4 regions of the Streptomyces sp. NPDC090127 genome follow, and region 4 is predicted to be linked to each of the others. Evidence: riboswitches for the same ligand, from Rfam matches in the RefSeq annotation. Region 4 holds a riboswitch; each other region holds the start of a gene.
What was found. A riboswitch is a leader RNA that binds a small molecule or an ion and turns the genes downstream of it on or off. The one in region 4 is predicted to bind cobalamin.
Positions count from the first base shown of each region.

Region 1: linked by a shared signal. The riboswitch ahead of ACIPPS_RS02480 (ribonucleoside-diphosphate reductase subunit alpha) and the one ahead of ACIPPS_RS18335 (prenyltransferase/squalene oxidase repeat-containing protein) in region 4 are both predicted to bind cobalamin.
Region 2: linked by a shared signal. The riboswitch ahead of cobN (cobaltochelatase subunit CobN) and the one ahead of ACIPPS_RS18335 (prenyltransferase/squalene oxidase repeat-containing protein) in region 4 are both predicted to bind cobalamin.
Region 3: linked by a shared signal. The riboswitch ahead of ACIPPS_RS13240 (energy-coupling factor ABC transporter permease) and the one ahead of ACIPPS_RS18335 (prenyltransferase/squalene oxidase repeat-containing protein) in region 4 are both predicted to bind cobalamin.

Region 1 is NZ_JBIVDE010000001.1:564,345-571,658, reverse strand. Features, by position in the region: gene ACIPPS_RS02495 (hypothetical protein) at 14-994, shown strand; gene def (peptide deformylase) at 1,078-1,707, shown strand; gene ACIPPS_RS02485 (ribonucleotide-diphosphate reductase subunit beta) at 1,810-2,829, opposite strand; gene ACIPPS_RS02480 (ribonucleoside-diphosphate reductase subunit alpha) at 2,829-5,207, opposite strand; cobalamin riboswitch at 5,336-5,474, opposite strand; gene ACIPPS_RS02475 (GNAT family N-acetyltransferase) at 5,545-6,048, opposite strand; gene mctP (monocarboxylate uptake permease MctP) at 6,153-7,314, opposite strand, start outside.
Region 2 is NZ_JBIVDE010000005.1:403,294-410,607, reverse strand. Features, by position in the region: gene cobN (cobaltochelatase subunit CobN) at 1-3,326, opposite strand, end outside; cobalamin riboswitch at 3,363-3,502, opposite strand; gene ACIPPS_RS20735 (cobalamin biosynthesis protein CobG) at 3,546-4,970, shown strand; gene ACIPPS_RS20730 (precorrin-8X methylmutase) at 4,967-5,620, shown strand; gene ACIPPS_RS20725 (precorrin-2 C(20)-methyltransferase) at 5,617-7,122, shown strand; gene ACIPPS_RS20720 (ATP-binding protein) at 7,223-7,314, opposite strand, start outside.
Region 3 is NZ_JBIVDE010000003.1:483,214-490,527, forward strand. Features, by position in the region: gene dhaK (dihydroxyacetone kinase subunit DhaK) at 1-285, shown strand, start outside; gene dhaL (dihydroxyacetone kinase subunit DhaL) at 293-907, shown strand; gene ACIPPS_RS13235 (PTS-dependent dihydroxyacetone kinase phosphotransferase subunit DhaM) at 904-1,308, shown strand; cobalamin riboswitch at 1,414-1,639, shown strand; gene ACIPPS_RS13240 (energy-coupling factor ABC transporter permease) at 1,668-2,369, shown strand; gene ACIPPS_RS13245 (energy-coupling factor ABC transporter substrate-binding protein) at 2,366-2,707, shown strand; gene cbiQ (cobalt ECF transporter T component CbiQ) at 2,714-3,463, shown strand; gene ACIPPS_RS13255 (ATP-binding cassette domain-containing protein) at 3,460-4,302, shown strand; gene ACIPPS_RS13260 (FAD-dependent oxidoreductase) at 4,473-6,494, shown strand; gene ACIPPS_RS13265 (PadR family transcriptional regulator) at 6,527-7,060, shown strand; gene ACIPPS_RS13270 (FAD-dependent oxidoreductase) at 7,149-7,314, shown strand, end outside.
Region 4 is NZ_JBIVDE010000004.1:607,018-614,331, forward strand. Features, by position in the region: gene ACIPPS_RS18315 (ferredoxin) at 1-152, opposite strand, end outside; gene ACIPPS_RS18320 (aldehyde dehydrogenase) at 152-1,621, opposite strand; gene ACIPPS_RS18325 (alpha/beta fold hydrolase) at 1,865-2,839, shown strand; gene ACIPPS_RS18330 (MBL fold metallo-hydrolase) at 2,951-3,991, shown strand; cobalamin riboswitch at 4,149-4,289, shown strand; gene ACIPPS_RS18335 (prenyltransferase/squalene oxidase repeat-containing protein) at 4,387-5,643, shown strand; gene ACIPPS_RS18340 (SCO2322 family protein) at 5,640-6,338, shown strand; gene ACIPPS_RS18345 (energy-coupling factor transporter transmembrane component T) at 6,335-7,314, shown strand, end outside.

The sequences.
Region 1 (7,314 bases), on a different contig from region 4:
GCAGGCGGGAATCGTGAGGATCTTCGGGAAGGTACGGCATCGGCCCTCCGCCTCGTGGCGGCAGGCCACCGACCGCGCGTTCACGCTGATCGGCGACGGCCGGTACGAGGACGCGGGCGCGCTGCTCACGCGCGCGGCGGATCTGGAGCCCTGGCTCTCGGAGTCCTGGTTCAACCTGGCGCTGCTGCACAAGTTCCGGCACGACTGGGAACAGGCCAGGGCCGCCGGGCTGCGCGCCGTCGCGCTGCTCGACAAGGAGACCGGCGCTCCCGACTGGTGGAACGTCGGCATCGCCGCCACCGCGCTCCAGGACTGGCCGCTGGCCCGCCGGGCCTGGCAGGCGTACGGACTGAAGGTGCCCGGGGCCTCCGCGGGCACCGGCGAGCCCGCCGGGATGGAGCTGGGCAGCGCCGCCGTCCGGCTCTCGCCCGAGGGCGAGGCCGAGGTCGTGTGGGGGCGCAGGCTCGACCCCGCGCGGATCGAGGTGCTCTCCATCCCGCTGCCGTCCTCCGGCCGCCGCTGGGGCGAGGTCGTCCTGCACGACGGCGTGCCCAACGGCGAGCGCACGACCACCGCCGGGCCCTCGTACCCCGTCTTCGACGAGATCGAGCTGTGGGCCCCCTCGCCGGTCCCCACCTGGGTGGTCCTCCTGGAGGCCGCCACCGAGGCCGACCGGGACGCCCTGGAGCAGCTCGCGGCCGACGCCGGGTTCGCCGCCGAGGACTGGTCCTCGTCGGTGCGGCTGCTCTGCCGGGCCTGTTCCGAGTCGACGATGCCCAGCGCCGAGGGCGAGGGCGAGCACCTGGACCCGCACGACCACAGCGAGCCGGGGCACCCCGGTCCGCTCGGCCACCGCTCGCCCGGCGAGCTCTGGGTCCCCGAGCGGGAGTGCGGGATCGCCGCGCCCGTGGGCCTGGTCCGTGGGCTGCTCGACGGCTGGGTGGCCGACAGCCCGGACAGCCGGGAGTGGCGCGATCTCGAAGAGGTCTGCTGATCCTTCTGCTGATTCCGCCCAGATCCTGCCCTTAGGCTGTACGGGACCATTGACTGGGGTTCTGAGGAAGGCGTGCGGCGGAAATGGCGCAGCAGGAGACTGACGAGCAGATCAACGACGGTTTCGTCGTCGACACGGAGGACTGCGAGGCGCGTGAGCTCGCGTACCGCGAGCGCGGCACGGCGCGACCGATCACCGTCGTCGGCAATCCGGTGCTGCACCGGGAGTGCAAGGACGTCACCGAGTTCGACGACAAGCTCGCCGCGCTGATCGACGACATGTTCGCCAGCCAGAAGGCCGCCGAGGGCGTGGGCCTGGCCGCGAACCAGATCGGTGTCGACCTCAAGGTCTTCGTCTACGACTGCCCCGACGACGAGGGCGTCCGGCACACCGGCGTCGTCGTCAACCCGGTGCTCCAGGACCTGCCGGCCGAGCGCCGCAACCTGGACGACTCCAACGAGGGCTGCCTCTCCGTCCCGACCGCGTACGCCTCGCTGGCCCGCCCGGACTTCGCCGAGGTGCACGGCCAGGACGCCCAGGGCAACGCGATCAAGGTCCGGGGCACCGGCTACTTCGCCCGCTGCCTCCAGCACGAGACGGACCACCTGTACGGCTTCCTGTACATCGACAAGCTCTCCAAGCGGGACCGCAAGGACGCCCTGCGCCAGATGGAGGAGGGCACTCCGCGCTACGAGACCGTCGCGAACGACTGATCCCGTACGCGCTGATCCCGTACCCGCTGTCCCGTACCCGCGCGCGTACGACGAAGGGCCCCGCTCCCCCGAGCGGGGCCCTTCGTCGCGTACGACCCGGAGCTAGAAGTCCTCGTCCAGGTCCACCGAGCCCTCGACCGCCACCTGGTAGGCGGACGGCCGGCGCTCGAAGAAGTTCGTCAGCTCCTGGACGCCCTGGAGCTCCATGAACCCGAAGGGGTTCTCGGAGCCGTAGACCGGGGCGAAGCCGAGGCGGACCAGGCGCTGGTCGGCGACGCACTGGAGGTACTCGCGCATCGACTCGGTGTTCATGCCCGGCAGGCCGTCGCCGCACAGGTCGCGGCCGAACTGGAGCTCCGCCTCCACGGCCTCCTTCAGCATGTCGGTGACCTGCTGCCGGAGCGCGTCGTCGAAGAGCTCCGGCTCCTCCTTGCGGACGGTGTCCACGACCTCGAAGGCGAAGTTCATGTGCATCGTCTCGTCGCGGAACACCCAGTTGGTGCCGGTCGCGAGACCGTGCAGCAGACCGCGCGACCGGAACCAGTACACGTAGGCGAAGGCGCCGTAGAAGAACAGGCCCTCGATGCACGCCGCGAAGCAGATCAGGTTCAGCAGGAAGCGGCGGCGGTCGGCCGCCGTCTCCAGGCGGTCGATCTTCTCGACGGAGTCCATCCACCTGAAGCAGAACTGCGCCTTCTCGCGGATGGAGGGGATCTCCTCGACCGCGTCGAAGGCCGCGGCGCGGTCGTCCGGGTCGGGCAGGTAGGTGTCGAGCAGCGTCAGATAGAACTGGACGTGCACGGCCTCCTCGAACAGCTGCCGCGACAGGTAGAGGCGCGCCTCGGGCGAGTTGATGTGCTTGTAGAGCGTCAGGACCAGGTTGTTCGAGACGATCGAGTCGCCCGTCGCGAAGAACGCGACCAGACGGCCGATCATGTGCTGCTCGGCCGGGGTCAGCTTGGCGAGGTCGGCGACGTCCGAGTGGAGGTCGACCTCCTCCACGGTCCAGGTGTTCTTGATCGCGTCCCGGTAGCGCTCGTAGAAGTCCGGGTAGCGCATGGGGCGGAGGGTCAGCTCGAAGCCCGGGTCGAGCAGGTTCTTCTCGGTGTTCGGGGTGGACATTACTGGCAGGCCTCGCAGGACTCGGGGTTTTCCAGGGAGCAGGCGACCGCGTCGGGGTCGGTGGCCTGCTGGAGGGGGATGGGGGCGGTGGCGGCCGTCGAGGCCTGGGCCGCGCGGGCGATCCGCGTCGCGGGACGGGAGCGCAGGTAGTACGTCGTCTTCAGGCCCTGCTTCCAGGCGTACGCGTACATCGACGACAGCTTGCCGATCGTCGGCGTCTCCAGGAACAGGTTCAGCGACTGCGACTGGTCCAGGAACGGGGTGCGGGCCGCCGCCATGTCGATCAGGCCGCGCTGCGGGATCTCCCACGCCGTCCGGTACAGCTCGCGCACCTCGGCCGGGACCCAGGTGAAGCCGGCCACCGAGCCGTTGGACTCGCGCAGCGCCTCACGGGTCTGCGCGTCCCAGACGCCGAGCCGCTTCAGCTCCTGCACCAGGTACGAGTTGACCTGGAGGAACTCGCCCGACAGCGTCTCGCGCTTGAACAGGTTGGAGACCTGCGGCTCGATGCACTCGTACACGCCGGCGATCGAGGCGATCGTCGCCGTCGGCGCGATGGCGAGCAGCAGGCTGTTGCGCATGCCGACGGCGGCGATCCGCTCGCGCAGCGCGGCCCAGCGCTCGGGCCAGTTGAGCTCGACGTCGTAGTGGTCGGGGTGCAGGACACCGCGCGCCGCGCGGGTCTTCTCCCAGGCCGGCACCGGGCCGTTGCGCTCGGCGAGGTCGGTGGACGCCTCGTACGCGGCGAGCATGATGCGCTCGGCGATCCGGGTGGACAGCGCGCGCGCCTCGGGGGAGTCGAACGGCAGCTTCAGCTGGAAGAAGACGTCCTGGAGGCCCATCGCGCCCAGGCCCACCGGGCGCCAGCGGGCGTTGGAGCGGCCCGCCTGCTCGGTCGGGTAGAAGTTGATGTCGACGACCCGGTCGAGGAAGGTGACGGCCGTGCGGACCGTCTCGTCCAGCCGGTCCCAGTCGATGTCCCCGCCGGTGACGAAGGCGCCCAGGTTGACCGAACCCAGGTTGCAGACCGCGGTCTCGCCGTCGTCCGTGACCTCCAGGATCTCCGTGCAGAGGTTGGAGGAGTGGACCGTGTGGCCCGGCTCGGCGGTCTGGTTGGCCGTACGGTTCGAGGCGTCCTTGAAGGTCATCCAGCCGTTGCCGGTCTGGGCCAGGGTCCGCATCATCCGGCCGTACAGGTCACGGGCCGGCATGGTCTTGCGGGCCAGGCCCTTCGCCTCGGCGGCGCGGTACGCGGCGTCGAACTCGTCGCCCCACAGGTCGACCAGCTCGGGCACGTCCGCAGGGGAGAACAGCGACCACTCGGCGTCGGCGTTGACCCGGCGCATGAACTCGTCCGGGATCCAGTGCGCGAGGTTCAGGTTGTGCGTACGCCGGGCGTCCTCACCGGTGTTGTCGCGCAGTTCGAGGAACTCCTCGATGTCCGCGTGCCAGGTCTCCAGGTAGACCGCGGCCGCGCCCTTGCGCCGCCCGCCCTGGTTCACGGCCGCCACCGAGGCGTCCAGCGTCTTCAGGAACGGCACGATGCCGTTGGAGTGGCCGTTGGTGCCGCGGATCAGCGAACCGCGGGCGCGGATGCGGGAGTACGAGAGGCCGATGCCGCCCGCGTGCTTCGAGAGCCGCGCGACCTGGTGGTACCGGTCGTAGATGGAGTCCAGCTCGTCCTGCGGGGAGTCCAGCAGGTAGCAGGAGGACATCTGCGGGTGGCGGGTGCCGGAGTTGAAGAGCGTGGGGGAGGAGGGCAGGTAGTCGAGCCGGCTCATCAGCCTGTACAGCGCGGCGACCTCGTCGAGGGCGCGGACGCTGTCGTCCTCGGCGAGACCCGCGGCGACGCGGAGCATGAAGTGCTGCGGGGTCTCGATCACCTTGCGGGTGATCGGGTGGCGCAGGAGGTAGCGCGAGTAGAGGGTGCGCAGACCGAAGTAGCCGAAGCGGTCGTCCGCGGCGCCGTCGACGAGCGCGTCGAGGCGCTCGGCGTGCAGCGTCACGAAGTCGGCGGTGCGGTCGGCGATCAGGCCCTCGCGGTGCCCGACGGCGACCGATGCGGAGAAGCGGACCGAACCCTGGGAGGCCGCCTCGTCCGCGACCGTGATCGTGAGCAGCCGGGCGGCGAGCCGGGAGTAGGCGGGGTCCTCGGCGATGAGGGCCGCGGCCGCCTCGGTGGCCAGCTCGCGCAACTCCGCCTCGTCCGAACCGGCGTTGCGGCCGCGCAGCGCGGCGGCGGCGACCCTGCCGGGGTCGGTGTCGGGGAGGTCGGCGGTGAGGTGGGTCAGGGTCCGCAGAAGCACGGTCCCGGGTCCGTCGCTCTCGTTACCGTCGCTCTCGATCGCTGCGGCCGGATCGGCGGGCGCGATGGTCACGTGGGGCTCTCCCTCGCTCGGCTCGGGGCCGGCGGGTGGAGGCGGGCGGCGGCCCTCCCCGTACGCAGGGCAAGGCCGCGCCACGGCCCACTCCGCGAGGCCCGGACGTCTGTGGCACCCGGAACGGAAGGACCGGGCGCGCTGTCGGCAGGTCTTCGGACTCACCAGGCGGACGAAGCCATCAAAAGCACACCGTTGCGGGACAGTTCCGGATTCGCACCGGATTCCCCTGCGGCGACAGCGAGCACGAGCATACATGTGGGGGGCGCCGCTCGTGGCACCCCCCACATGTTGTGTCGCCCGCGAATTCGTCCGGGAATCCGGGAATACTCCGGGATCAGAGCTCCAGCGCGTAGGTGAGCAGCGGATGGAGGTCCGGAATCGGCGACCAGTCCCGCTCCGGGGTCCGTACGAACCCCATCCGCTCGTATATCCGGTGCGCGGCGACCATCCCCGGGTCGGTCGACAGCACCACCCGGGCGCAGCCGGGGATCGCCCGTGCCCGCTCCACGCAGAACCGGACGAGCGCCTCGCCGGTGCCCCGGCCGCGCGCCTCCGGGGCGACCACCAGCATCCGGAACTCGGCCTCGTGGGCCTGCGCCACGTCCGCCCACCGGGTGCCGCCCGGCACGAAGGTCACACCGCCGAGGATCCGGCCCGTCCCGTCGTCGGCGACGAGCACCTCGGCCTCCGCGGCCCGCCCGGCCACGTCGGCGAGGACGGGCAGGTACGGGTCGTCCGCGCCGAGGAAGAGCAGCCCGTCGTCCAGGTAGGTCCCGGCCGTCAGCGCGCCGAGCGTCTCGTACTCGTCGGGCCGTACCGCCCTGATCGTGATGTCCATGGCAGGCAGTCTGCCCGAGGGGGACGGCGAAGGGCCCGGGGTTTCCTGGTGGAAACCCCGGGCCCTCGCGTGGTGCGGGTACCGCGTCGGGTGCGTCGACGGCGTCAGTGCGTGTCGGCGGTGACCTTCGGCATCTCCTTGTCGACACCCGGGTCGCCCGCGTCCGCCGTGTAGTCCGACGGCGAGGTCTCGTCCACGCCCTCGGGCGCCTTCAGGGCCTTCAGGACGAAGGTGAGGACGACGGTGACGACCATGTTGATCACGAAGGCGGTGAGGCCGATGTAGCCGATCTCGCCGATGCCCGGGATCTCGGCGGACGAACCGCCGAAGTGCTTCTGGGTCGGGCTCGCCACGCCGTAGGCCGCCGCCGTGCCGTAGACCATGCCCACGGCCCAGCCGGCGAGGAGTGCCCAGCGGTGGAACCAGCGGGTGAACAGACCGCCGACCAGGGCCGGGAGGGTCTGCAGGATCCAGATGCCGCCGAGCAGCTGGAAGTTGATCGCGACGGTCTTGTCCATGGTGAGGACGAAGGCCAGCGCGCCCACCTTCACCAGCAGCGACACCAGCTTGGACACCTTGGTCTCCTGCTCCGGAGTGGCGTCCGGCTTCAGGAAGTCCTTGTAGATGTTGCGGGTGAAGAGGTTGGCGGCGGCGATCGACATGATCGCGGCCGGCACCAGCGCGCCGATGCCGATGGCGGCGAACGCCACGCCCGCGAACCAGTCCGGGAACATGTTCTCGAACAGCTGCGGGATCGCCAGCTGGCCGTTGGAGACCTTGACCCCGGCGGCGATCGCCATGAACCCGAGCAGCGCGAGCAGCCCCAGCATCAGCGAGTACAGCGGCAGGATCGTGGTGTTGCGGCGGATCACGTCACGGCTGCGCGAGGAGAGCGTCGCCGTGATCGAGTGCGGGTACATGAAGAGCGCGAGCGCCGAGCCGAGCGCGAGCGTCGCGTAGCCCCACTGGCCCATCTCGTCCGGCACCAGCGCGCCGCGCGGCTTGTCGGTCGCCGGGTTGACCGTCGCGTACGCCTCGCCGGCCTTCGCGAAGATCTCGTCGAAGCCGCCCAGCTTGATCGGGATGTAGATGATCGCCACCGCGATGACGATGTAGATCAGGGTGTCCTTGACGAAGGCGATGAGCGCCGGGGCGCGCAGACCCGAGGAGTAGGTGTACGCCGCGAGGACACCGAAGGCGATGAGCAGCGGCAGGTCCTTGATGAACCAGTGCGTGTTCTCGCCGCCGCCGACGCCCATCACGTCC
Region 2 (7,314 bases), on a different contig from region 4:
AACGCGCCCTTGTAGCCGTGGCGGCGCATCGCCTCGATCCACTTCGGGTTGACCACCCGGGCCCGGAAGACCCGCGAGGTCTCCTCGACCAGCGTCCGGGTGCGGACCGTCTCCGGGCGGGTCGAGTCGCCGATGTACGCCTCGGGCGCCGTCCCCGTGAGCGCGCGGACGGTCGCCACCATGCCGCCGTGGTACTGGAAGTAGTCGTCCGAGTCGGCGATGTCGTGCTCGCGGGTGTCCGTGTTCTTCGCGGCCACCGCGATCCGCTTGTACGCGGTCTCCATCTCGGTGCGCGCCGGGCGGCCTTCGAGACCGCGGCCGTAGGCGTAGCCGCCCCAGACCGTGTAGACCTCGGCGAGATCCGCGTCCGTCCGCCAGTCGCGCGAGTCGATCAGCTGGAGGATGCCCGCGCCGTACGTGCCCGGCCGCGAGCCGAAGATCCGGGTGGTCGCCCGCCGCTCGTCGCCGTGCTCGGCCAGATCGGCCTGCGCGTGCGCCCGTACGTAGTTGTCCTCGGCCGGCTCGTCGAGCCCGGCCGCCAGCCGTACGGCGTCGTCGAGGAGCCCGATGACGTGCGGAAACGCGTCCCGGAAGAAGCCCGAGATGCGCAGCGTGACGTCGACGCGCGGCCGCCCCAGCTCGGCGAGCGGGACCGCCTCCAGGCCGTTCACGCGGCGCGAGGCGTCGTCCCAGGTGGGGCGGATGCCCAGCAGGGCGAGGGCTTCGGCCACGTCGTCGCCGGCCGTGCGCATCGCGCTCGTACCCCAGAGGGAGAGCCCGACGGACGTCGGCCACGCGCCGTTGTCGGAGCGGTAGCGCTCCAGGAGCGAGTCGGCGAGCGCCTGCCCGGTCTCCCACGCGAGGCGGGAGGGGACGGCCTTGGGGTCGACGGAGTAGAAGTTCCGGCCCGTCGGCAGCACGTTGACCAGGCCACGAAGGGGCGATCCGGACGGGCCCGCCGGGACGAAGCCGCCGTTCAACGCGTGGACGGCGTGGGTGAGTTCGTCGGTGGTGGCGGCGAGGCGCGGGACGACCTGTTCGCAGGCGAACCGCAGGACGGCCCGGACGTCCGGGCCGTACGCGGCGGCGACCGCCGGGACCGCGTCCACGGACCAGCCGGCCGCCTCCATCGCCTCCACCAGCTCGCGCGCCGTGGCCTCCGCCTCGTCGGCGGTCGTCCGGGTCGCGGCCGACTCGTCCAGGCCCAGCGCCTCGCGCAGCCCCGGCAGGGCCTGCGTACCGCCCCAGATCTGCCGGGCGCGCAGGATCGACAGGACCAGGTTGACCCGCGCCTCGCCCTGCGGCGCCCCGCCGAGCACGTGCAGACCGTCCCTGATCTGCGCGTCCTTGACCTCGCAGAGCCAGCCGTCGACGTGCAGCAGGAAGTCGTCGAAGCCGTCGTCCTCGGGGCGGTCCGCCATCCCCAGGTCGTGGTCGAGCTTCGCCGCCTGGATCAGGGTCCAGATCTGCGCCCGGATCGCGGGCAGCTTGGCGGGGTCCATGGACGAGATCTGCGCGTACTCGTCGAGCAGTTGCTCCAGGCGCGCGATGTCGCCGTAGGAGTCGGCGCGGGCCATCGGCGGCACCAGGTGGTCGACGAGGGTCGCGTGCACGCGCCGCTTGGCCTGCGTGCCCTCGCCCGGGTCGTTGACGAGGAACGGGTAGACCAGCGGCAGGTCGCCGAGCGCCGCGTCCGGGCCGCACGCGGCCGACAGGCCCGCGTTCTTGCCCGGCAGCCACTCCAGGTTGCCGTGCTTGCCCAGGTGGACCATCGCGTCCGCGCCGAAGCCGCCGTCCTCGGCGCGCGCCGCGATCCAACGGTAGGCGGCCAAGTAGTGGTGGGACGGCGGGAGATCGGGGTCGTGGTAGATCGCGATCGGGTTCTCGCCGAAGCCGCGCGGCGGCTGGATGAGGATCAGCAGGTTCCCGCGCCGCAGGGCCGCGAGGACGATGTCGCCCTCCGGATTGCGGGAGCGGTCGAGGAACATCTCGCCGGGCGGCGGGCCCCAGTGCCGCTCGACGCCCTCGCGCAGCTCCTGCGGCAGGGTCGCGTACCAGCGCTTGTAGTCGGCCGCCGGGATGCGGACCGGATTGCGGGCGAGCTGCTCCTCGGTCAGCCAGTCCTGGTCGTGGCCGCCGGCCTCGATCAGGGCGTAGATCAGCTCGTCGCCGTCGCCGGAGACCAGGCCGGGGATCTCGTCCTCGGGCCCGAAGTCGTACCCCTCGACGATCAGCCGCCTGAGCAGGGCGACGGCGGAGGCGGGGGTGTCCAGGCCGACCGCGTTGCCGATCCGGGAGTGCTTCGTCGGGTACGCGGAGAGGACGAGCGCGAGCTTCTTCTCGGCGTTCGGGATGTGCCGCAGCCGGGCGTGACGCACGGCGATCCCGGCGACCCGGGCGGCGCGCTCGGTGTCGGCGACGTACGCCGGGAGGCCGTCCTCGTCGATCTCCTTGAAGGAGAACGGGACGGTGATCAGCCGGCCGTCGAACTCGGGGACGGCGACCTGGCTGGCGGCGTCCAGCGGGGAGAGCCCCTCGTCGTTCTCCTCCCAGGCCGCCCGGGAGCCGGTGAGGCAGAGTGCCTGCAGGATAGGTACGTCGAGGGCGGCGAGCGCGCCCGCGTCCCAGGCCTCCTCGTCCCCGCCGGCCTGGGCGTCGGCGGGCGTGGTGCCGCCGGCCGCGAGGACGGTGGTGACGACGGAGTCGGCGCCCTTGAGCGTCTCGATCAGCTCGGGCTCGGGGGCCCGCAGGGAGGCGACGTACAGCGGCAGGGCGCGGGCGCCGGCGTCCTCGATCGCCTCGCAGAGGGAGTCGACGAAGGCGGTGTTCCCGCTCATGTGGTGGGCGCGGTAGTAGAGCACGGCCACCGTCGGACCGGTCTCCGTGCGCGCGGTGCGCTCCAGGGGACCCCAGGTGGGCGCGGCGGCCGGGGCCTCGAAGCCGTGGCCGGTGAGCAGCACGGTGTCGGAGAGGAACCGGGCCAGCTGCTCCAGGTTGGCCGGGCCGCCGTGCGCCAGGTAGGCGTGGGCCTCGGTGGCGACGCCGACGGGGACGGTGGAGGTCTCCATGAGCTGGGCGTCGGGCGCCTGCTCGCCGGAGAGCACGACGAGCGGCTTCCCGGTGGCGCGCAGCGCGTCGAGCCCGTCCTCCCAGGCCCGCAGCCCGCCGAGGAGGCGGACGAGGACGAGGTCGGCGCCGTCGAGCAGCCCCGGCAGGTCGTCCAGGGCGAGGCGGGAGGGGTTGGCGAACCGGTAGTCGACCGGACCCCCGGCCGCGCGGGCGCTGAGCAGGTCGGTGTCGGAGTGCGACAGCAACAGAATTCGCATGCGTGCGCAGGCCTTCCTCGGGGTTGTCCGCGCCCCGGGTGGTCGTGTGGACGGCAGGAGTTCCTGACTCACCCGGCCCCTCGCGGGACCTGGCTCACAGTGGCGGGACCGCGCCGGAATCTCACCGGGCTTCCTCCCCGGGGTCCTGGGACCCCATGCCGATCCGAATAGTAGATCGTGCGTCCTCCGGGCCTGGCGGGGACCGCTGGTGACGTCGGTATGCTCGCCGCCATGCCGCCCACCCCACCCACCTCACCCCTGCCGGGCGAACCGCCCGTACGGGACCGTGGCGACGCCTGCCCCGGGGCGCTTCGGCTGCACTCCGCGGACGACGGCCGCCTGGCTCGACTGCGGCTGCCCGCAGGGTTGTTGACGGTACGTCAGGCACAGGTCCTGGCCTCCGTCGCGGAGGGCCTGGGGGACGGCCGGATCAGCGTCACCTCACGCGGGAACGTGGAGCTGCGCGGCCTCGGCGAGGGGTGCGGGGCGGAGCTGGCGGAGGTGCTCGCGGACGCCGGGCTGCTGCCCTCCGCGACCCATGAGCGGATCCGGAACGTGGTGGCCTCACCGACGGCCGGGCTGGACGGACTCGGCTGCGGTGACGTGCAGTTGTGGGCCCGGGAACTGGACGCGCTGCTCTGTGGGCGGGAGTGGACGGCGGCCCTGTCCGGTCGGTTCCTCTTCGTCCTGGACGACGGGCGCGGGGACGTCGCCGGGCTCGGCGGCGATGTGACGTTGGTCGCAGGAGAGACGTCCGTACGGCTCCGGGTGGGCGACCAGGTCTTCGCGGTCGCCCCGGTGGACGCGCCCCGGGCCGCGCTCGCCGCGGCCGGTGCCTTCCTCGACGCCGCCCACGCCGCGGGAAACGGCGCCTGGCGGGTCCGGGAGCTGCCCGGGGAACACGTACCGGGCCTGGCCGAGGCGCTCGCGGCGGCCGGCGTACCGGCGGAGCCCGTACCGGCACCCACGCCTCCGCGGACCGCGGCACCCCCGCCGGCCCCCGGCCTGCTCGGCGAGCACGCCCTCCACGTCCTGACCCCCCTCGGCCGCCTCACGGCCGCACACCTGCGCGCGCTGGCGGAGAGCGCGGCGGGCGGGGAGAACGCGGACGGCACGGAGAAAGCGGACAGCGCGAAGAGAGTGGACAACCCGGCGAACGCGGCGGCGTCCCACGGGGAGCTGCGGCTCACCCCCTGGCGTGGGGTCGTCGTCACCGGCTTCGCCGACCGGGCGGCCGCACGGGAGCGGCTCGCCGTCCTCGACACGTACGGCCTGATCACCGACCCCCGCTCCCCCTGGGCGGGCGTCGGCGCCTGCACCGGCCGTCCCGGCTGCGCGAAGTCCCTCGCCGACGTCCGCGCCGACGCCACCCCGGGCCACGGCGGCGCCCCGGAGCACGACGCCACCCCGGGCCACACCGACGCCACCCCGGGCCACGCCGACGCCCCCGGCGGTCTCCCCGTCGCCCTCCCCGTCCACTTCTCCGGCTGCGAGCGCCGGTGCGGCCACCCGCAGGCCGAGACCTGGGTCGACGTCGTCGCCACCGGCGAGGGCACCTACCTCGTCGACGGGCGGCCCACCCCCCGTACCGACCTCCCCGACGCCGTCGCGGCGGCCCGCACCCCCTCAGCAACCACGAGATGAGCGAGAGCACCAGGATGTTCGACTACGAGAAGGACGGCGCGGAGATCTACCGCCAGTCCTTTGCCACGATCCGCGCCGAGGCGGATCTCGCCGCCCTGCCCGCCGACGTCGCCACGGTCGCGGTCCGCATGATCCACGCCTGCGGCATGACCGACCTCGTCCGCGACCTCGCCCACTCCCCGCAGGTCGTCTCCCGCGCCCGCGCGGCCCTGCGCGCCGGCGCGCCGATCCTGTGCGACGCGCAGATGGTCGCCAGCGGTGTCACCCGCAAGCGGCTGCCCGCCGACAACGACGTGGTCTGCACGCTCTCCGACCCCGCCGTGCCCGCGCTCGCCGCCGAGCTCGGCACCACCCGCAGCGCCGCCGCCCTCGAACTCTGGCGCGACCGCCTCGAAGGCTCCGTCGTCGCCATCGGCAACGCGCCGACCGCGCTCTTCCACCTCCTGGAGATGATCGCCAAGGGGGCGCCGCGCCCGGCGGCCGTCGTCGGCATACCGGTCGGCTTCATCGGCGCCGCCGAGTCCAAGGACGCCCTGGCCGCCCAGCAGCTCGGCCTCGACTACCTCGTCGTCCGCGGCCGGCGCGGCGGCAGCGCCATGACCGCCGCCGCGATCAACGCCCTCGCCCACGAAGCGGAGATCCAGGCATGAGCGCGCACCCGACCGGCAAGCTGTACGGCGTCGGCCTCGGGCCCGGCGACCCGGAGCTGCTGACGCTCGCGGCCGTGAAGGCCATCGCCGCCGCCGACGTGATCGCGTACCACTCGGCACGCCACGGCCGTTCCATCGCCCGCTCGATCGCGGCCGAGCACCTGCGCGCCGACCACATCGAGGAGCGGCTGATGTACCCGCTCACGGTGGAGACCACGGACCACCCCGGCGGCTACCGGGGCGCGCTCGACGACTTCTACGAGGAGGCGGCCGCCCGCCTCGCCGCCCACCTGGACGCCGGCCGCACCGTCGCCGTGCTCGCCGAGGGCGACCCGCTCTTCTACGGCTCGTACCAGCACATGCACAAGCGGCTCGCGCACCGGTACGACACCACCGTCATCCCCGGTGTCACCTCGGTCAGCGCGGCGGCCGCCCGGCTCGGGGAGCCGCTGTGCGAGGCGGAGGAGGTTCTGACGATCGTCCCGGGCACGCTGCCGGAGGACGAGCTGACGGCCCGGCTGGCGGGCACGGACTCGGCGGTCGTGATGAAGCTGGGCCGTACGTTCCCGACCGTGCGCCGCGCCCTGGAGCGCGCGGGCCGCCTGGAGGACGCGCGGTACGTGGAGCGGGCGTTCATGGCGGGCGAGCGGACGGAGCTCCTGGCGGACGTGGACCCGGAGACGGTCCCGTACTTCTCGGTGGCCGTGCTGCCCTCCCGGGTCGACGCCGTGGCGCCGGAGTCCCGCGAGCGGGGCGAGGTCGTCGTCGTCGGCACCGGCCCGGCGGGGGCGCCCTGGCTGACGCCGGAGTCGCGCGGCGCGCTCGTCAACGCCGACGACCTCGTCGGCTACACCACGTACCTCGACCGGGTGCCGGCCCTCCGCCCCGACCAGCGGCGGCACGGCTCGGACAACAAGGTCGAGTCCGAGCGCGCCGAGTTCGCCCTCGACCTCGCGCGGCGCGGGCGCCGGGTCGCGGTCGTGTCGGGTGGCGACCCGGGCGTCTTCGCGATGGCGACGGCGGTCCTGGAGGTGGCGTCGGAGGAGCGGTACGCGGACGTGCCCGTACGGGTCCTGCCGGGCGTGACGGCCGCGAACGCGGCGGCGGCCGCGGCGGGCGCCCCCCTCGGCCACGACTACGCCACGATCTCCCTCTCCGACCGCCTGAAGCCCTGGGAGGTCATCGCGGCCCGGCTGCGCGCGGCGACGGAGGCGGACCTGGTCCTGGCCCTCTACAACCCGGGCTCGAAGTCCCGCACGCACCAGGTGGCGGCCGCCCGCGACCTGCTGCTCGAACTCCGCTCGCCCGAGACCCCGGTGGTCGTGGCGCGGGACGTCGGCGGCCCGGAGCAGTCGGTCCGGGTGGTGACGCTGAAGACCCTGGAACCGAGCGAGGTCGACATGCGCACGCTGCTGCTGATCGGCTCGTCGCAGACCCGCGCGGTGGAACGCCCGGACGGCCGCACGCTCACCTGGACACCGCGCCGCTACCCGGAGGTGTGAGAGGCCCCACCCCTCGCCCCTTGCGAAACCGCCGATCCGAACCCCCGGTCGTCTCACTCGTACGCGGAGACGACCGGGGCGGCCATGGGTCCGTCGATGCTCATCGCGGGTAGTCCGCGAACTCCCTCGCGTCGCCCTGCGGAGCCTCGGCTGCCAGCTCGGCCCACACGAGCTTGCCTGCGCCGATCCTGG
Region 3 (7,314 bases), on a different contig from region 4:
TTCGCCGTCGACGCCGTACTGGAGGACCTGCGGCCGTCCGGCCCGGTCCTCGCCCTGGTGAACGGGATGGGGGCCACCCCGCTCCTCGAACTGTACGGATTCAACGCCGAGGTGCAGCGGGTGCTGGCCGAGCGCCGGGTGCCCGTCGCCCGCACACTGGTGGGCAACTACGTCACCTCGCTCGACATGGCGGGCTGCTCGGTGACGCTCTGTGAGGCCGACGAGGAACTGCTGCGGTTCTGGGACGCGCCCGTGCAGACGGCCGCGCTGCGCTGGGGCCGGTGAGAGAGGGATGACCGAAGTGAACGATCTCGACGCCGCGTTCTTCCGCCGCTGGCTCGACGCGGCGGCGGCCGCCGTCGACCGTGAGGCCGAACACCTCACCGAGCTCGACTCGGCGATCGGCGACGCCGACCACGGCGCCAACCTGAAGCGCGGTTTCGCGGCCGTGACGGAGGTGCTCGACAAGGAGCCGCCCGGCACGCCGGGAGCCGTACTCGCCGCCGCCGGACGGCAGTTGATCTCCACCGTCGGCGGCGCCTCCGGTCCGCTGTACGGGACGCTGCTGCGCCGCACCGGCAAGGCGCTCGGCGAGGCGGAGTCGGTGACGCGGGAGGAGTTGGCGGCGGCGCTGACCGCCGGGGTCACCGCCGTCGGGCAGCTCGGCGGGGCCCAGGTGGGTGACGCGACGATGCTGGACGCGCTCGTGCCGGCGGCCGAGGCGCTCGGCGACTCCTTCGCCGCGGCCCGGGACGCGGCCGAGCGCGGCGCCCTCGCGACCGTACCGCTCCAGGCGCGCAAGGGCAGGGCCAGCTATCTCGGCGAGCGCTCCGTCGGTCACCAGGACCCCGGGGCGACCTCGTCGGCGTTGCTGATCGCCGCGCTCGCCGAGGTGGCCGCCGCATGACCGGTCGGGTGGGGATCGTGCTGGTCTCGCACAGCGCCGCCGTGGCCGACTCGGTCGCCGCGCTCGCCCGGGGGCTCGCGGGTGGCGGCTCGACCGCGCCGGTGGCCGCCGCCGGCGGCCTGCCCGACGGGGCTCTCGGCACCAGCTCCGAGCGGATCGTCGAGGCGGCGCGGGCGGTCGACGGGGGCGCCGGGGTGGCCCTCCTCGTCGACCTGGGAAGCGCCGTCCTCACCGTCAAGGCGCTCCTCGCCGAGGGCGACGAGCTGCCGGAGGGGGCTCGGCTCGTGGACGCCCCCTTCGTGGAGGGCGCCGTCGCCGCGCTCGTGACGGCGAGCGCGGGCGGTGACCTCGACGCGGTGTCGGCCGCGGCGGCGGAGGCGTACACGTACCGGAAGGAGTGAGCGGGCACGGGCGCACGCAGAAGAGCGCCGGACGGGGCGCGAGTGGTCCCGCGGCGTGAGCGGGGGGCGCGCGGGAGACCCGTCACACACCGTCCCGAAGCGCACCCGTGTTGTGATGCACCTGGTCAACCCACTAATGTCACAGCGCCTTGGTGTACGGGAAACCGGTGCGGTACCGGTGCGGCCCTCGCCACTGTGATCGGGAAGTCCGGCTCCATCCCTCCGGGGAAGCCACTGGACCACCGCGGAACCGCCGCGGTGGTGTGGGAAGGCGGAGCCGCGGCGGCATGACCCGTCAGCCAGGAGACCGGCCAAGGTGCGTTGTCCATCCACGAGGTGCTGGAGAGGGTCTCCCAACCATGCATATAGCCGAGGGGTATCTGCCCCCTGTGCACGCGGCCGCCTGGGGCGTCGCGTCCGCTCCCTTCGTCGTCCACGGCGTCCGCGCGCTGACCCGCGAGGTCAAGGCCAACCCCGAGTCCACGCTTCTGCTCGGTGCGTCCGGCGCGTTCACGTTCGTTCTGTCCGCGCTCAAGATCCCGTCGGTGACGGGCAGTTGCTCGCATCCGACCGGCACCGGCCTGGGCGCGATCCTGTTCCGCCCGCCGGTGATGGCGGTCCTGGGCACGATCACCCTGCTGTTCCAGGCGTTGCTGCTCGCCCACGGCGGGCTCACCACGCTCGGCGCCAACGTCTTCTCGATGGCGATCGTCGGGCCGTGGGCCGGATTCGGCACGTACTGGCTGCTGCGCCGGTTCGATGTGCCGCTGATGGTGAGCGTGTTCTTCGGCGCGTTCGTCGCGGATCTGTCGACGTACTGCGTGACCAGCGTCCAGCTCGCGCTGGCCTTCCCCGACCCGGGCAGCGGTGTGCCCGGGGCGCTGGCGAAGTTCGGTTCCATCTTCGCGGTGACGCAGCTGCCGCTCGCCGTCAGCGAGGGGCTGCTGACGGTGCTCGTGATGCGGCTGCTCACGCAGTCCAGCAAGGGGGACCTGACCCGGCTCGGGGTCCTGCTCCCGTCCCGCACGAAGGCCGACGCCGTGGAGGTGAGCGCCCGATGAGCCGGAACGCCAAGATCAACACCCTGCTTCTGCTCGTCGTCGCGGCGCTGGCGGTGCTTCCGCTGGTGCTGGGGCTCGGTGACCACAAGGAGGAGCCGTTCACCGGGGCCGACGCCGAGGCGGAGGCAGCGATCACGGAGATCGCCCCCGACTACGAGCCGTGGTTCAGCCCGCTCTACGAGCCCGCCTCCGGCGAGATCGAGTCGGCGCTCTTCGCCCTTCAGGCGGCGCTCGGCTCCGGGGTGCTGGCGTACTACTTCGGCGTGCACAGGGGCCGCAGGCAGGGCGAGGCCCGGGCCGAGGCGAAGGCGCTGCGGTCGGCGTCCAGCGACGCGTGAGCGCCGGTGCTGCCGATCGACGCGGCGGCGCACAGCAGTCGCTGGCGCCGCCGTCATCCGTGTGAGAAGGCCGTCCTCGGCTTCGGCCTGACGCTGTGCGCGGTCTGTCTGCCGCCGTGGCCCGGTGCCGTCCTGGTCGCGGCGGCCACCTTGAGCGTTCTCCTCGGTCCGGCGGGGGTGCCGGGGCGTCAGCTGTGGCGCGCGTTCCGCATCCCGTTGGGCTTCTGTGTGACCGGGGCGATCCCGCTTCTCTTCGAGGTGGGCGGGGCGCGGGGTCTGGTCGTGCTCGCCGAGGACGGTCCGCTGCACGCGGGTGAGCTGCTGCTGCGCACCTCTTCGGCGTCGCTGGGGGTGCTGCTGTTCGCCTTCACCACGCCTGTCTCGGACGTGCTGCCACGGCTGGTGCGGGCGGGGGTGCCGGCGCCCGTGGTGGACGTGGCGCTGGTGATGTACCGGATCAGCTTTCTGCTTCTGGATGCGATATCCAAAATCCGACAGGCGCAGGCGGCCCGGCTGGGGCTGACCACGCGGGCGGCGACCTGGCGGTCGCTCGCCGGGCTCGGTGCGACGGCGTTCGTCCGCGCCTTCGACCGGGCACAGCGCCTGCAGACCGGGCTCGCCGGGCGGGGTTACGACGGGACGCTGCGGGTCCTGGTGCCCGAGGCCTCGGTGTCGGGCCGGTTCCTCGCCTCGACGGCCGGTCTGCTGGCCGGGCTCGTCGCCCTCACTCTCGTACTGGAAAGGTCGCTGCCGTGAGTCCCGCACCCCCTGTCGTGGAACTGGTGAAGGCCACCTTCGCCTACGAGGACGGGCCGGTGGTCCTCGACGGCATCGACCTCGCCGTGCCGGAGGGCCGTGCACTGGCCCTGCTCGGCCGCAACGGCGGCGGCAAGACGACGCTGCTGCGGCTGCTGAGCGGGGGCCTGCGCTGCGGCAGCGGCGCGCTCCGGCTCGACGGCGCGGAGGTGTCGTACGGCCGGAAGGGGCTGACGCGGCTGCGGACGACCGTGCAGCTGGTCGTCCAGGACCCGGACGACCAGCTCTTCGCCGCCTCGGTCGGACAGGACGTGTCGTTCGGGCCGATGAACCTGGGGCTGCCGGAGGAGGAGGTACGGCTCCGGGTGCGCGAGGCGCTCGAGGCGCTGGACATCGTCGCCCTGGAGGACCGGCCGACGCATCTGCTGTCGTACGGGCAGCGCAAGCGGGCCGCGCTCGCGGGCGCCGTGGCGATGCGCCCCCGGGTCCTGATCATGGACGAGCCGACGGCGGGGCTCGATCCGCACGGGCAGGAGCGGCTCCTGGAGGTGCTCGGCCGGCTGCGGGAGGCCGGCACGACGATCGTCATGGCGACCCACGACGTCGACCTGGCGTTGCGCTGGGCGGACGAGGCCGCCGTCCTCACCCCCGACGGGTTGCGCACGGGGCCGGTCGAGGAGCTGCTCGGCGACGACTCCCTGCTCGACGCGGCGCGCCTGCGCCGCCCCTGGGGCACGGCGGTGACCCGCCTGCTGCGCGCCCACGGCCTCCTCGGCCCGGACGCACGCGGACCGCGCACGGCGGAGGACCTGGCGGCGTGGACCGCCGTTACCCCCTAGGAGGGCTGGGGAGGTCCGTAGCCCGGCTGGTCGGTCCGCTCCCAGGCAGGTCCGTCGTCGGTTCGCAACGTCGCGCAGATCACCCCGGGACCGTTATGCAACTTGTTGCACAACGGTCCCGGGGTCGTCTACAACAGTCATGACGATCCTGCGCGAGGAGGCGCCCCCCCATGACCTCGACCCCGTACCCGCACCTGCTGAGCCCGCTCGACCTCGGGTTCACCACTCTTCCCAACCGGGTGCTCATGGGTTCCATGCACGTCGGTCTCGAAGAGACCGAGAACGGGTTCGCGCGCATGGCCGCCTTCTACGCCGAGCGCGCCCGCGGTGGCGTCGGCCTCATCGTGACCGGCGGCATCGCGCCCAACGAGGCCGGCCGCCCCTGGGAGGGCGGTGCCAAGCTGACCACCGAGGAGGAGGTCGCCGAGCACCGGCACATCACCGACGCCGTGCACGCCGAGGGCGGGCGGATCGCGATGCAGATCCTGCACTTCGGCCGGTACGCCTACCACCCCGGGCTCGTCGCCCCCAGCGCGATCCAGGCACCGATCAGCCCCTTCGTACCCAACGAGCTGACCGACGCCGAGGTCGAGCAGACCGTCGAGGACTACGCCCGCTGCGCGGAGCTCGCCAAGGCCGCCGGGTACGACGGTGTCGAGGTCATGGGCTCCGAGGGCTACCTCATCAACGAGTTCATCGCGGCGGCCACCAACCACCGCACCGACCGCTGGGGCGGCGGCTACGCCAACCGGGTCCGCTTCCCGCTGGAGATCGTCCGCCGGATCCGCGAGCAGGTCGGCGAGGACTTCATCGTCGTCTACCGGCTGTCGATGCTGGACCTGGTGCCGGGCGGCTCGACGCTGGAGGAGGTCGTCTCCCTCGCCAAGGAGATCGAGGCCGCCGGCGCGACCATCATCAACACCGGCATCGGCTGGCACGAGGCGCGCATCCCGACCATCGCGACCTCCGTCCCGCGTGGCGCCTACACCTGGGTCACCAAGAAGCTGATGGGCTCGGTGTCCATCCCCCTCGTCACCGGCAACCGCGTCAACACCCCCGAGGTCGCCGAACAGGTCCTCGCCGAGGGCCGCGCCGACATGGTCTCCATGGCCCGCCCCTTCCTGGCCGACCCCGACTTCGTCGCCAAGGCCGCCGCGGACCGCGCCGACACCATCAACACCTGCATCGGCTGCAACCAGGCCTGCCTGGACCACACCTTCAGCCTGAAGATCACCTCCTGCCTGGTGAACCCGCGCGCCTGCCACGAGACCGAACTGGTCCTCTCCCCCACCCGGCTCGCCAGGAGGATCGCCGTCGTCGGCGCGGGCCCGGCCGGTCTCGCCTTCTCCGTCTCCGCCGCCGAACGCGGCCACTCGGTCACGCTGTTCGACGCGGCCGGCGAGATCGGCGGCCAGCTGAACGTCGCCAAGCGCGTACCGGGCAAGGAGGAGTTCGACGAGACGCTCCGCTACTTCCGTACGCAGCTCGACGCGCGCGGGGTCGAGGTCCGGCTGAACACCCCGGTCGCGGCGGACGACCTGGACGGCTACGACGAGGTCGTCGTCGCCACCGGGGTCACCCCGCGCATCCCGGAGATCGAGGGCGTCGACCACCCGAGCGTCGTCAGCTACCTCGACGTCCTGCGCGACGGCGCGCCGGTCGGCGAGCGCGTCGCGATCCTCGGCGCGGGCGGCATCGGCTTCGACGTCGCCGAGTTCCTCACGGACGGCGGCGAGGGCGCGAGCCTGGACCCGGAGACGTACTTCAAGCAGTGGGGCGTGGACACCTCGTACGAGACGCGCGGCGGGCTGCGCGCCCCGGAGCGGCCCCGGCCGCCGCGCCAGGTCCACCTGATCCAGCGCAAGACCACCAAGGTCGGCGCCGGCCTCGGCAAGACCACCGGCTGGATCCACCGCGCGGAGATGAAGCACCGGGGCGTCACGATGGTCGCGGGCGCGTCGTACGAGCGGATCGACGACGAGGGTCTGCACCTGACGATCGACGGCGAGCCGCAGACGGTCCCGGTCGACACGATCGTCCTGTGCACCGGCCAGGAGCCGCGCCGCGGCCTCTACGAGGAGCTGATCGCGGCCGGCCGCACGGCCCACCTCATCGGCGGCGCCGACGTCGCGGCCGAACTGGACGCCAAGCGCGCCATCGACCAGGGGACGCGGCTCGCCGCCTCCCTGTGATCGTGTCGGCACCCCGAGCCTAGGATGCGCGCATGTCCCTCCCGCACGCGATCCTCACGGCGCTGCTCGAGAAGCCGTCCTCCGGTCTTGAGCTGACGCGCCGCTTCGACCGGTCGATCGGCTACTTCTGGTCGGCCACGCACCAGCAGATCTATCGCGAGCTGGGCAAGCTGGAGCAGGCGGGGCACATCCGCGCCCTGCCCGCTCCGGTGCCGGCGCGCGGCCAGAAGAAGGAGTACGAGGTACTCCCCGCGGGCCGCACCGCGCTGTTCGACTGGGTCGCCCGCACCGAGGACCCCAAACCGCTCCGCTCCTCCCTGCTGCTGCGCATCCGCGCGGCGGCGGTCGTCGGCGCGCCCGGGATGCGCGAGGAGCTGCGCCGCCACCTCGCCCTGCACCAGCGCCAGTTGGACGAGTATCGGACGATCGAGGAACGCGACTTCCCGTCCGAGCGCCGCGCATCCGAACCGGACCGGCTCCGCCATCTCGTCCTGCGCGGCGGAATCGACCTGGAGCGGTTCTGGGTGGAATGGCTGACCCACGCCCTCGCGGAACTGGAGCGCTGAGCCGGAACCGGCCGGGGCGCGGGCGTCGTGGGCCGTGAGAGGTGGATACTGGGAAGGGCCGTAGATCCACTTCGTCGAAAGGGCGCGGATGACCGACGAGTTGGGGCGCCGCAGGACACGTCATGCGGTTGTCGTCGGGGGAAGCCTCGCGGGCCTGTTGGCCGCGCGGGTGCTCAGTGAGCACGCCGAGAAGGTCACGGTCGTCGAGCGCGACCGAGTGCCGGAGGGACCGGACGCACGACCGGGAACTCCGC
Region 4 (7,314 bases):
GCGAGCACCCGCTCGTTCGCGTCGGACTCCGGTTCGCGCGGGTGGGACTGGCGCGCCGAGTCGAGCCGGAAGCCGTCCGGGGCGTGGTTGACGCACATGCCGGAGCCGATGCACACGCTCCGGTCGACCTCCACCTGCCAGCGGTCGCCCATCACGCACCACCCGGCCCCTCGTACCCGGCCGGCAGGTGGATCATCTTGTACTCCAGGTACTCGCCGAAGCCCTCGGGGCCGAACTCCCGCCCCAGGCCGGAGTTCTTGTAGCCGCCGAACGGGCCGAGCATGTCCAGACTGAAGGTGTTGATGTTGAAGGTGCCCGTGCGGACCTGCCGGGCGAAGTCGATGCCGTGCTCCACGTCCCCGGTCCAGACGCTGCCGCTGAGCCCGAAGTCGGAGTCGTTGGCGATCGCGAGCGCCTCGCTCTCGTCCCCGTACGGCAGCAGACAGATGACGGGCCCGAAGATCTCCTCGCGGGCGATCCGCATGGAGTTGTCGACGGCCCCGAAGAGGGTCGGCTCGACGTACCAGCCGCGGTCCAGGCCCGCCGGACGGCCGCCGCCGGTCAGGACCTTGGCGCCCTCGTCCTGGCCCAGCCTGATGTAGTCGAGGGAGCGCTGCCGCTGCCGTCGGGCGACGAGCGGGCCGACCTGGGTGGCGGGGTCGAGCGGATCGCCGACCACCAGCGCGCCCGCGGCCGCGGCGAACGCCTCGGCGATCTCGTCGTACCGGCTGCGCGGGGCGAGGATGCGGGTCTGGGCGACGCACGCCTGGCCGTTGTTCATCCAGGCCGCCGGGACGACCCCGGCGACGGTGGCGGCCAGGTCGGCGTCGGGCAGGATCACGGCGGCGGACTTGCCGCCGAGTTCGAGGGTGACGCGGGTGAGGTTGCGGGAGGCGACCTCCATCACGCGCTTGCCGGCCGCGACCGACCCGGTGAAGGAGACCTTGTCGACACCCGGATGGCCGACCAGGTACTCGCTGACCTCGCGGTCGGCGGGCAGGACGGAGAGCACGCCCTCGGGGAGCCCGGCCTCGGTCGCGATCTCGGCGAGGATGTACGAGTCGAGGGGCGTCTCGGGCGAGGGCTTCAGGACCACCGCGCAGCCGGCAAGGAGCGCGGGGCCGAGCTTCGCGGCGGCGGTGAACTGCGGGACGTTCCACGGCACGACGGCCGCGACCACCCCGACCGGCTCGCGGCGCACCATGATCGGCCCGAGCACCCCGGCGCGCCTGCTCTCGTACGGGAAGTCACGGGCGATCGTGATCGCCGCGTCCCACACCATCATGGCGCCCAGCGCCTGGGCGAGGACGCTCCAGGAGTACGGGGAGCCGTTCTGGGAGCTGATCGAGCGGGCGATCTCCTCGTGGCGTACGGCGATGGCGTCCTTGATCCGCCCGACGACCTCGATCCGCTCCTCGAGGGACATCCGCGGCCAGGGGCCGTGGTCGAAGGCCTCGCGCGCGGCGGCGACGGCCCGGTCGACATCGGCCCGGGAGGCGTGCGGCACCCGGCCGATGACCTCCTCGGTGTGCGGCGAGATCACCTCGATGACGTCCCCGCCCGCCGGATCGGTCAACTCCCCGCCGATGTACAGCTTTCCGTGCTCCACAAGCTCGGTCATGACCGACTGCCTCCCGGAACCCGCGATGTTTCTGACTGTGTATCAGAACTGATACCAGTTCTAGTTATCGTGGGCAATGCCCAGGACCGGATGGGCCCCCACCAGCCGCTTTGCCGCTGGTGGGGGCCGTGCCCCGGCCCGCCCGGGCGGCTGCGGACCGTCTCTGGTCCGGCAGCCACCCCGATGGCCGCCCCACGAGCCTCCCGGCTAGCGGCGCGGCGGGCCGACGGTGACGCTGAGGGCATGCGATGGCGATGGCGTGTGTCCGGTGGTGTGGCCGCCCTGGGGGCCGTGGTCCTGCTGTTCGCGGGCGGCCCCGGCAGGGGCGGCGACCCCGGCGGACCCGGCGGGGGCGGTGGGGGCGGGGGCGGCGAGGAGCAGGTGGACATCGGCGGCGGGCGCAGCCTGTACCTGCACTGCGAGGGTTCCGGGAGCCCCACCGTGGTGCTGGTCTCCGGGCTGCACGAGTCCGCCGACCCGTGGTCCCTGACCGAGGTCACCCCGCCCGTGCCGGACGCCCCGGTGCTGCCGGGCGTGGCCGGGTTCACCCGCGTGTGCACCTACGACCGGCCGGGCACGATCCGCTACACCGACCCCCCGGCGCTCACCACCCGCAGCACCCCCGTGCGGGGCACCCGGACCCTGCCCGCCATGGTCCAGGACCTGGACCGCGTGCTGACCGCGGGCCAGGTGCCGGGGCCGTACCTGCTGGTGGGGCACTCCTTCGGCGGGATGCTCGCCCTGCGATACGCGCAGGAGCACCCCGAGCGGACGACCGGTCTCGTGCTGGTCGACGCCCTGGGTCCCGCGCTGAAGCCCGCGATGGGCGCGGACTGGCCCGCGTACGTCGAGGCGCTGCGGCAACCCGGCACCCCCTTCGACGACGACCCGTTCTTCGAGCAGGTGGACATCGACGGCGGGGTCACCCTCATCGATCGCGGCGGCCCGCTCCCGCCGGTCCCGGTCGCGGTGCTGAGCAAGACGGAACCCTTCGCCGCCCCGCCGACCATGTCCAAGGCGCTGCTGGCGAAGCTGGAGGCCTCCTGGCCCAAGGCCCAGCAGGCGCTGGTGGCCCTACGGCCGCAGACCCCGCACCTGCTGGCGACCGGCAGCGACCACTACGTCCAGCTCCACGACCCGGACCTCACGACCGCGGCGATCCGCCTCGTCGTGGGCCGCGCCGCCGAGCCCCGCCCGAGCACGGCGGGCACGAAGTAACTCCGCTCCCCTCACGGCAGGGCGACGCGGGCCACTCTGACGGTTCGTCAGTTCTCGTTATAGTGGCCAGGGTCGAACAAGCACCTTGCCGTCGCGGAGAGATGAGGGCCCATGAGCCAGGTGACCGAGCACGGCGGAGGCGTCTGGGCGATACGGGTCCCCATCCCGGACAACCCCCTCGGGCACACCCTGGTGCACGTCGTCGACACCGACCGCGGGCCCGTGCTGATCGACACCGGGTGGGACGATCCGGCGTCCTGGAGCGAACTGTCCGACGGTCTCGTCGCGTTGGGCACCTCCGTGCGCGAGGTGCACGGGATCGTCATCACGCACCACCATCCCGACCACCACGGGCTCTCGGGTCAGGTGCGCGAGGCGTCCGGGGCGTGGATCGCGATGCACGCCGCCGACACCGCCGTCGTCCGCCGCACCCGCGCGTCCGAGCCCGGCACCTGGCTCGACTACCTCGCCCGCAAGCTGGCCGCCGTCGGCGCGCCCGAGGAGCACACCGCGCCGCTCCTCGCCGCCCGCGCCTCCGGCCGCCGCGCGAGCACCCTGCCCGGGCTGCGTTCCGCCCTCCCCGACCGGGAGATCGTCCCCGGCGAACTCCTCGACCTGGCGGGCCGCCGACTACGCGCGATCTGGACGCCCGGCCACACCCCGGGCCACGTCTGCCTGCACCTGGAGGAGGAGCACCCGGCGCGGCTGCCCGGGCACGGCCGGCTCTTCTCCGGCGACCATCTGCTGCCCGGGATCTCCCCGCACATCGGCCTCTACGAGGACCCCGACGACGCGGTGGTCACCGACCCCCTCGGCGACTACCTGGACTCGCTGGAGCGCATCGGGCGGCTCGGCGTCGCCGAGGTGCTCCCCGCCCACCAGTACGCCTTCGCCGACGCCGCCGGGCGGGTACGGGAACTGCTCGACCACCACGAGGAGCGGCTGACCGGGCTCGTGGACCTGCTCGCGCACCCGCTCACCCCGTGGCAGCTCGCCGAACGCATGGAGTGGAACCGCCCCTGGGAGCAGATCCCGTACGGATCGCGGACCATCGCGGTCAGCGAGGCCGAGGCGCATCTGCGCCGGCTCGTGAAGCTGGGCCGCGCCGAGGCCGTGGCCGGTACGGAGCCGGTGACGTACGTGGCGGTGTGACCGGTGACGTGCGTGGCGGTGTGACCGCCACGCACGTCACCGGCCGCGGTGTGACCACGCCCGGGCCGCGGCGGCCCGGGTGTGAGGCGGCTCCCACCCACCGGTCGGCCGGGGTACGGGCCGGTAGAGTGTGCGAGTCGTCATCACACCCGTTCGGGGGGAAGCCGGTGCAAATCCGGCGCTGACCCGCAACCGTGACCGTCCCTCGGAAGGCCGCCGGGCCGCAAGGCCCGGAGGAGCCAGAAGGCCCGCAACGGCCCGGAAGGCATCCGCCCCGAGAACGGGAGTCGGAATGCCCCGTCCGGGACGTGACCGCCGGCACCGTCGAGGAATACGGAGCCGAGCCTGGTGCCTCAGCGTGCCGGTGCCCGGCCGCAGGAGAGGCCACCACACGCATGACCACCGTCCGCCGCGGCGCCGCCGCGTTCGCAGCCGCAGCGGTGCTCTGCACCGGCATGGCCCCCGCCGCGTCCGCCGCGCCGTCCCCTTCCGCGACCCCCGCGCCCACCGTCCCTGCCGGGCTGTACGGCACGAAGGACCCGACGTACGACGGTGTGTGGCGCCAGTCGCTCGCGTTCGTCGCCCAGACGACCAGCGGAGTGCAGCCCGCCGACGAGGCCGTGAGCTGGCTGACGGGGCAGCAGTGCGCCAACGGCGCCTTCGCCTCCTACCGTCCCGACCCGGCGAAGCCGTGCGACCCGGCGACCATGCTGGACACCAACGCCACCGCCGTCGCCGTCCAGGCGCTCACCGGCGTCAAGGGCCGGAGCACCGCCCCCGAGCCGCTCGGGAAGGCCGCGGAGGCCGGTGCGAGCTGGCTGAAGAGCGTGCAGAACAAGGACGGCGGCTGGGGCTACAACCCCGGCAGTCCCAGCGACGCCAACTCCACCTCGATCGTCGTCAGCGCGCTCACCGCGCTCGGCCAGAAGCCCGGCGACGTGACGTCCGCCGAGGGCAGGACCCCGTACGACGCCCTGCTCACGCTCGCGCTGCCCTGCTCGACCAAGGAGGGCCCGGGCGCCTTCGCCTACCAGCCCGACAAGGACGGCAAGCTGCTCGCGAACGCCGACGCGACCGCCGCCGCCACCCTCGCGGGGCTCGGCAAGGGCATCACCGCCCGCGGCATCGAACCCCAGCAGACCCCGGTCTGCACGCCGGAGGCGAAGCCCACGATCGACCGGGCCGCGCTCAACGGCGCCTCCTACCTGGCCGCCGCGCTCGCCGGGACCGGCCACCTGAACACCCCGCCGATGCCGGGCGCCACCGACCCGACCGAGCTGCCGGACCACGGCAACACCGCCGACGCGGTCGTCGCGCTCGCCGCCGCCGGTGCCACCAAGGAGGCGACCGGCGCCCTGACCTGGCTCCAGCAGAACTCCGCCGCCTGGGCGAAGGAGAGCGGCCCCGCCGCGTACGCGCAGCTGATCCTGGCCGCGAAGGCCATGCGCGTCGACCCGACCGCGTTCGGTTCGACCGACCTCCTCAAGGAGCTGGCGGCCACCGGTCCCGCGCCGAAGGCCTCGCCCTCCCCCACCGCGAAGGCGAGCCAGGAGGAGAGCTCCGGCTCGCTGTCCAACCTGTGGTGGATCATCGGCATCGGCGCGGTCGCCGGCATCGGGATCGGCTTCCTGATCAGCGGGCGCAGGAAGTGAGTGCCTTTCGACCGTCGCGTCTCGTCGGCGCGGCCGCGTCCGTGGCGCTGACCCTCGCCGTGGCCGCGCCCGCCCAGGCCGCCGGCTACCGGTACTGGTCGTACTGGGAGGGCGACACACCGACCGCATGGGCGTACGCGACGCAGGGCCCGGCGACCGCCCGGCCCGGCGACGGCGACGCGATCGGCTTCCGCTTCGCGGTCAGCAAGGACACGAACGACGCCGCCCGGCCCTCCGTCGCCCCCGACTTCACGGGGGTCTGCGGCGGTACGGAGGCGAAGTCCGGCACCAAGCGCGTCGCCGTCGTCGTGGACTTCGGCACCCCGCAGGACGCCCCGCAGGGGGAGGCGCCGCCCGTCCCGCGGATCAGGACCGGCTGCGCGCAGGTCCGGGAGAGCGCGACGGGCGCGGAGGCGCTGGCCGCCGTGGCGAAGCCGCTGCGCTACGACAGCGCGGCGCTGCTGTGCGGGATCGCCGGATACCCGGCGCAGGGCTGCGGCGAGCAGGTCGCGGAGACGAAGGCGCCGTCCAGGGAAGGCCTGTCCACCGGAAACCCCTCGGTGTCGACGTCCGCGAAGGCCACGGAGGGCGACGGGGGCGGTGACGGCGGGCCGTCCGCCGGAATCCTGGTGGGCGGGGCAGCCGTGCTCGTGCTCGGGGGCGCCGCACTCTGGAAGGCCCGCCGCCGCGCATGATCCGTGCCCCCGAGGCGAGCCGGTCCAACGCGCTGCACGCGGGCGCCTGGTGGATCTGGGCGCTCGGCCTGGCCGTCGCCGCCTCCCGTACGACCAACCCGCTCCTCCTCGGCCTGATCGTCGCGGTCGCGGGCTACGTCGTCGCGGCCCGCCGTACGGACGCCCCGTGGGCGCGTTCGTACGGGGCGTTCGTGAAACTGGGTCTGTTCGTGGTGGCCCTGCGGGTGGTGTTCTCGGTGGTGCTGGGTTCGGCGATCCCGGGGACCGTCGAGCTGTTCACACTGCCCGAGGTGCCGACGCCCCTGTGGGCGCAGGGCGTGCGGATCGGCGGCCGGGTGACGGCGGAGCAGGTCGTCTTCGCGGTCTACGACGGGGCCAAGCTGGCGACGCTGCTGATCTGCGTGGGCGCGGCGAACGCGCTCGCGAACCCGGCCCGGCTCCTCAAGTCGCTGCCGGGCGCGCTGTACGAGGCGGGCGTCGCCGTCGTGGTGGCGATGACCTTCGCGCCGAACATGGTGGCCGACGTGGTGCGGCTGCGGACCGCCCGGCGACTGCGGGGCCGGCCGACGGGCGGCGTGCGGGCGGTGCTCCAGATCGGGCTGCCGGTCCTGGAGGGCGCGCTGGAACGTTCGATCGCGGTGGCCGCCTCGATGGACGCACGCGGCTACGGCCGTACGGCTCAGGTGCCGCCGGCCGTACGCCGGACGACGAACCTGCTCACGCTCGGCGGGTTGCTCGGCGTGTGCGCCGGTTCGTACGGCCTGCTGGCGGCGGAGGGCGCGGGCTACGGGCTTCCGCTGGTCGTCGCGGGGCTCGTCGCCGCCATGGCGGGGCTCCGACTGGGCGGTCGGCGCGCGGTACGGAGCCGGTACCGGCCGGACCTGTGGGGGGCGCGGGCCTGGCTCGTGGCCGGTTCGGGCGTGGCGGTGGCGGCGCTGATGATCTGGGCGAACGGGTACGCGTTCGAGGAGCTGCA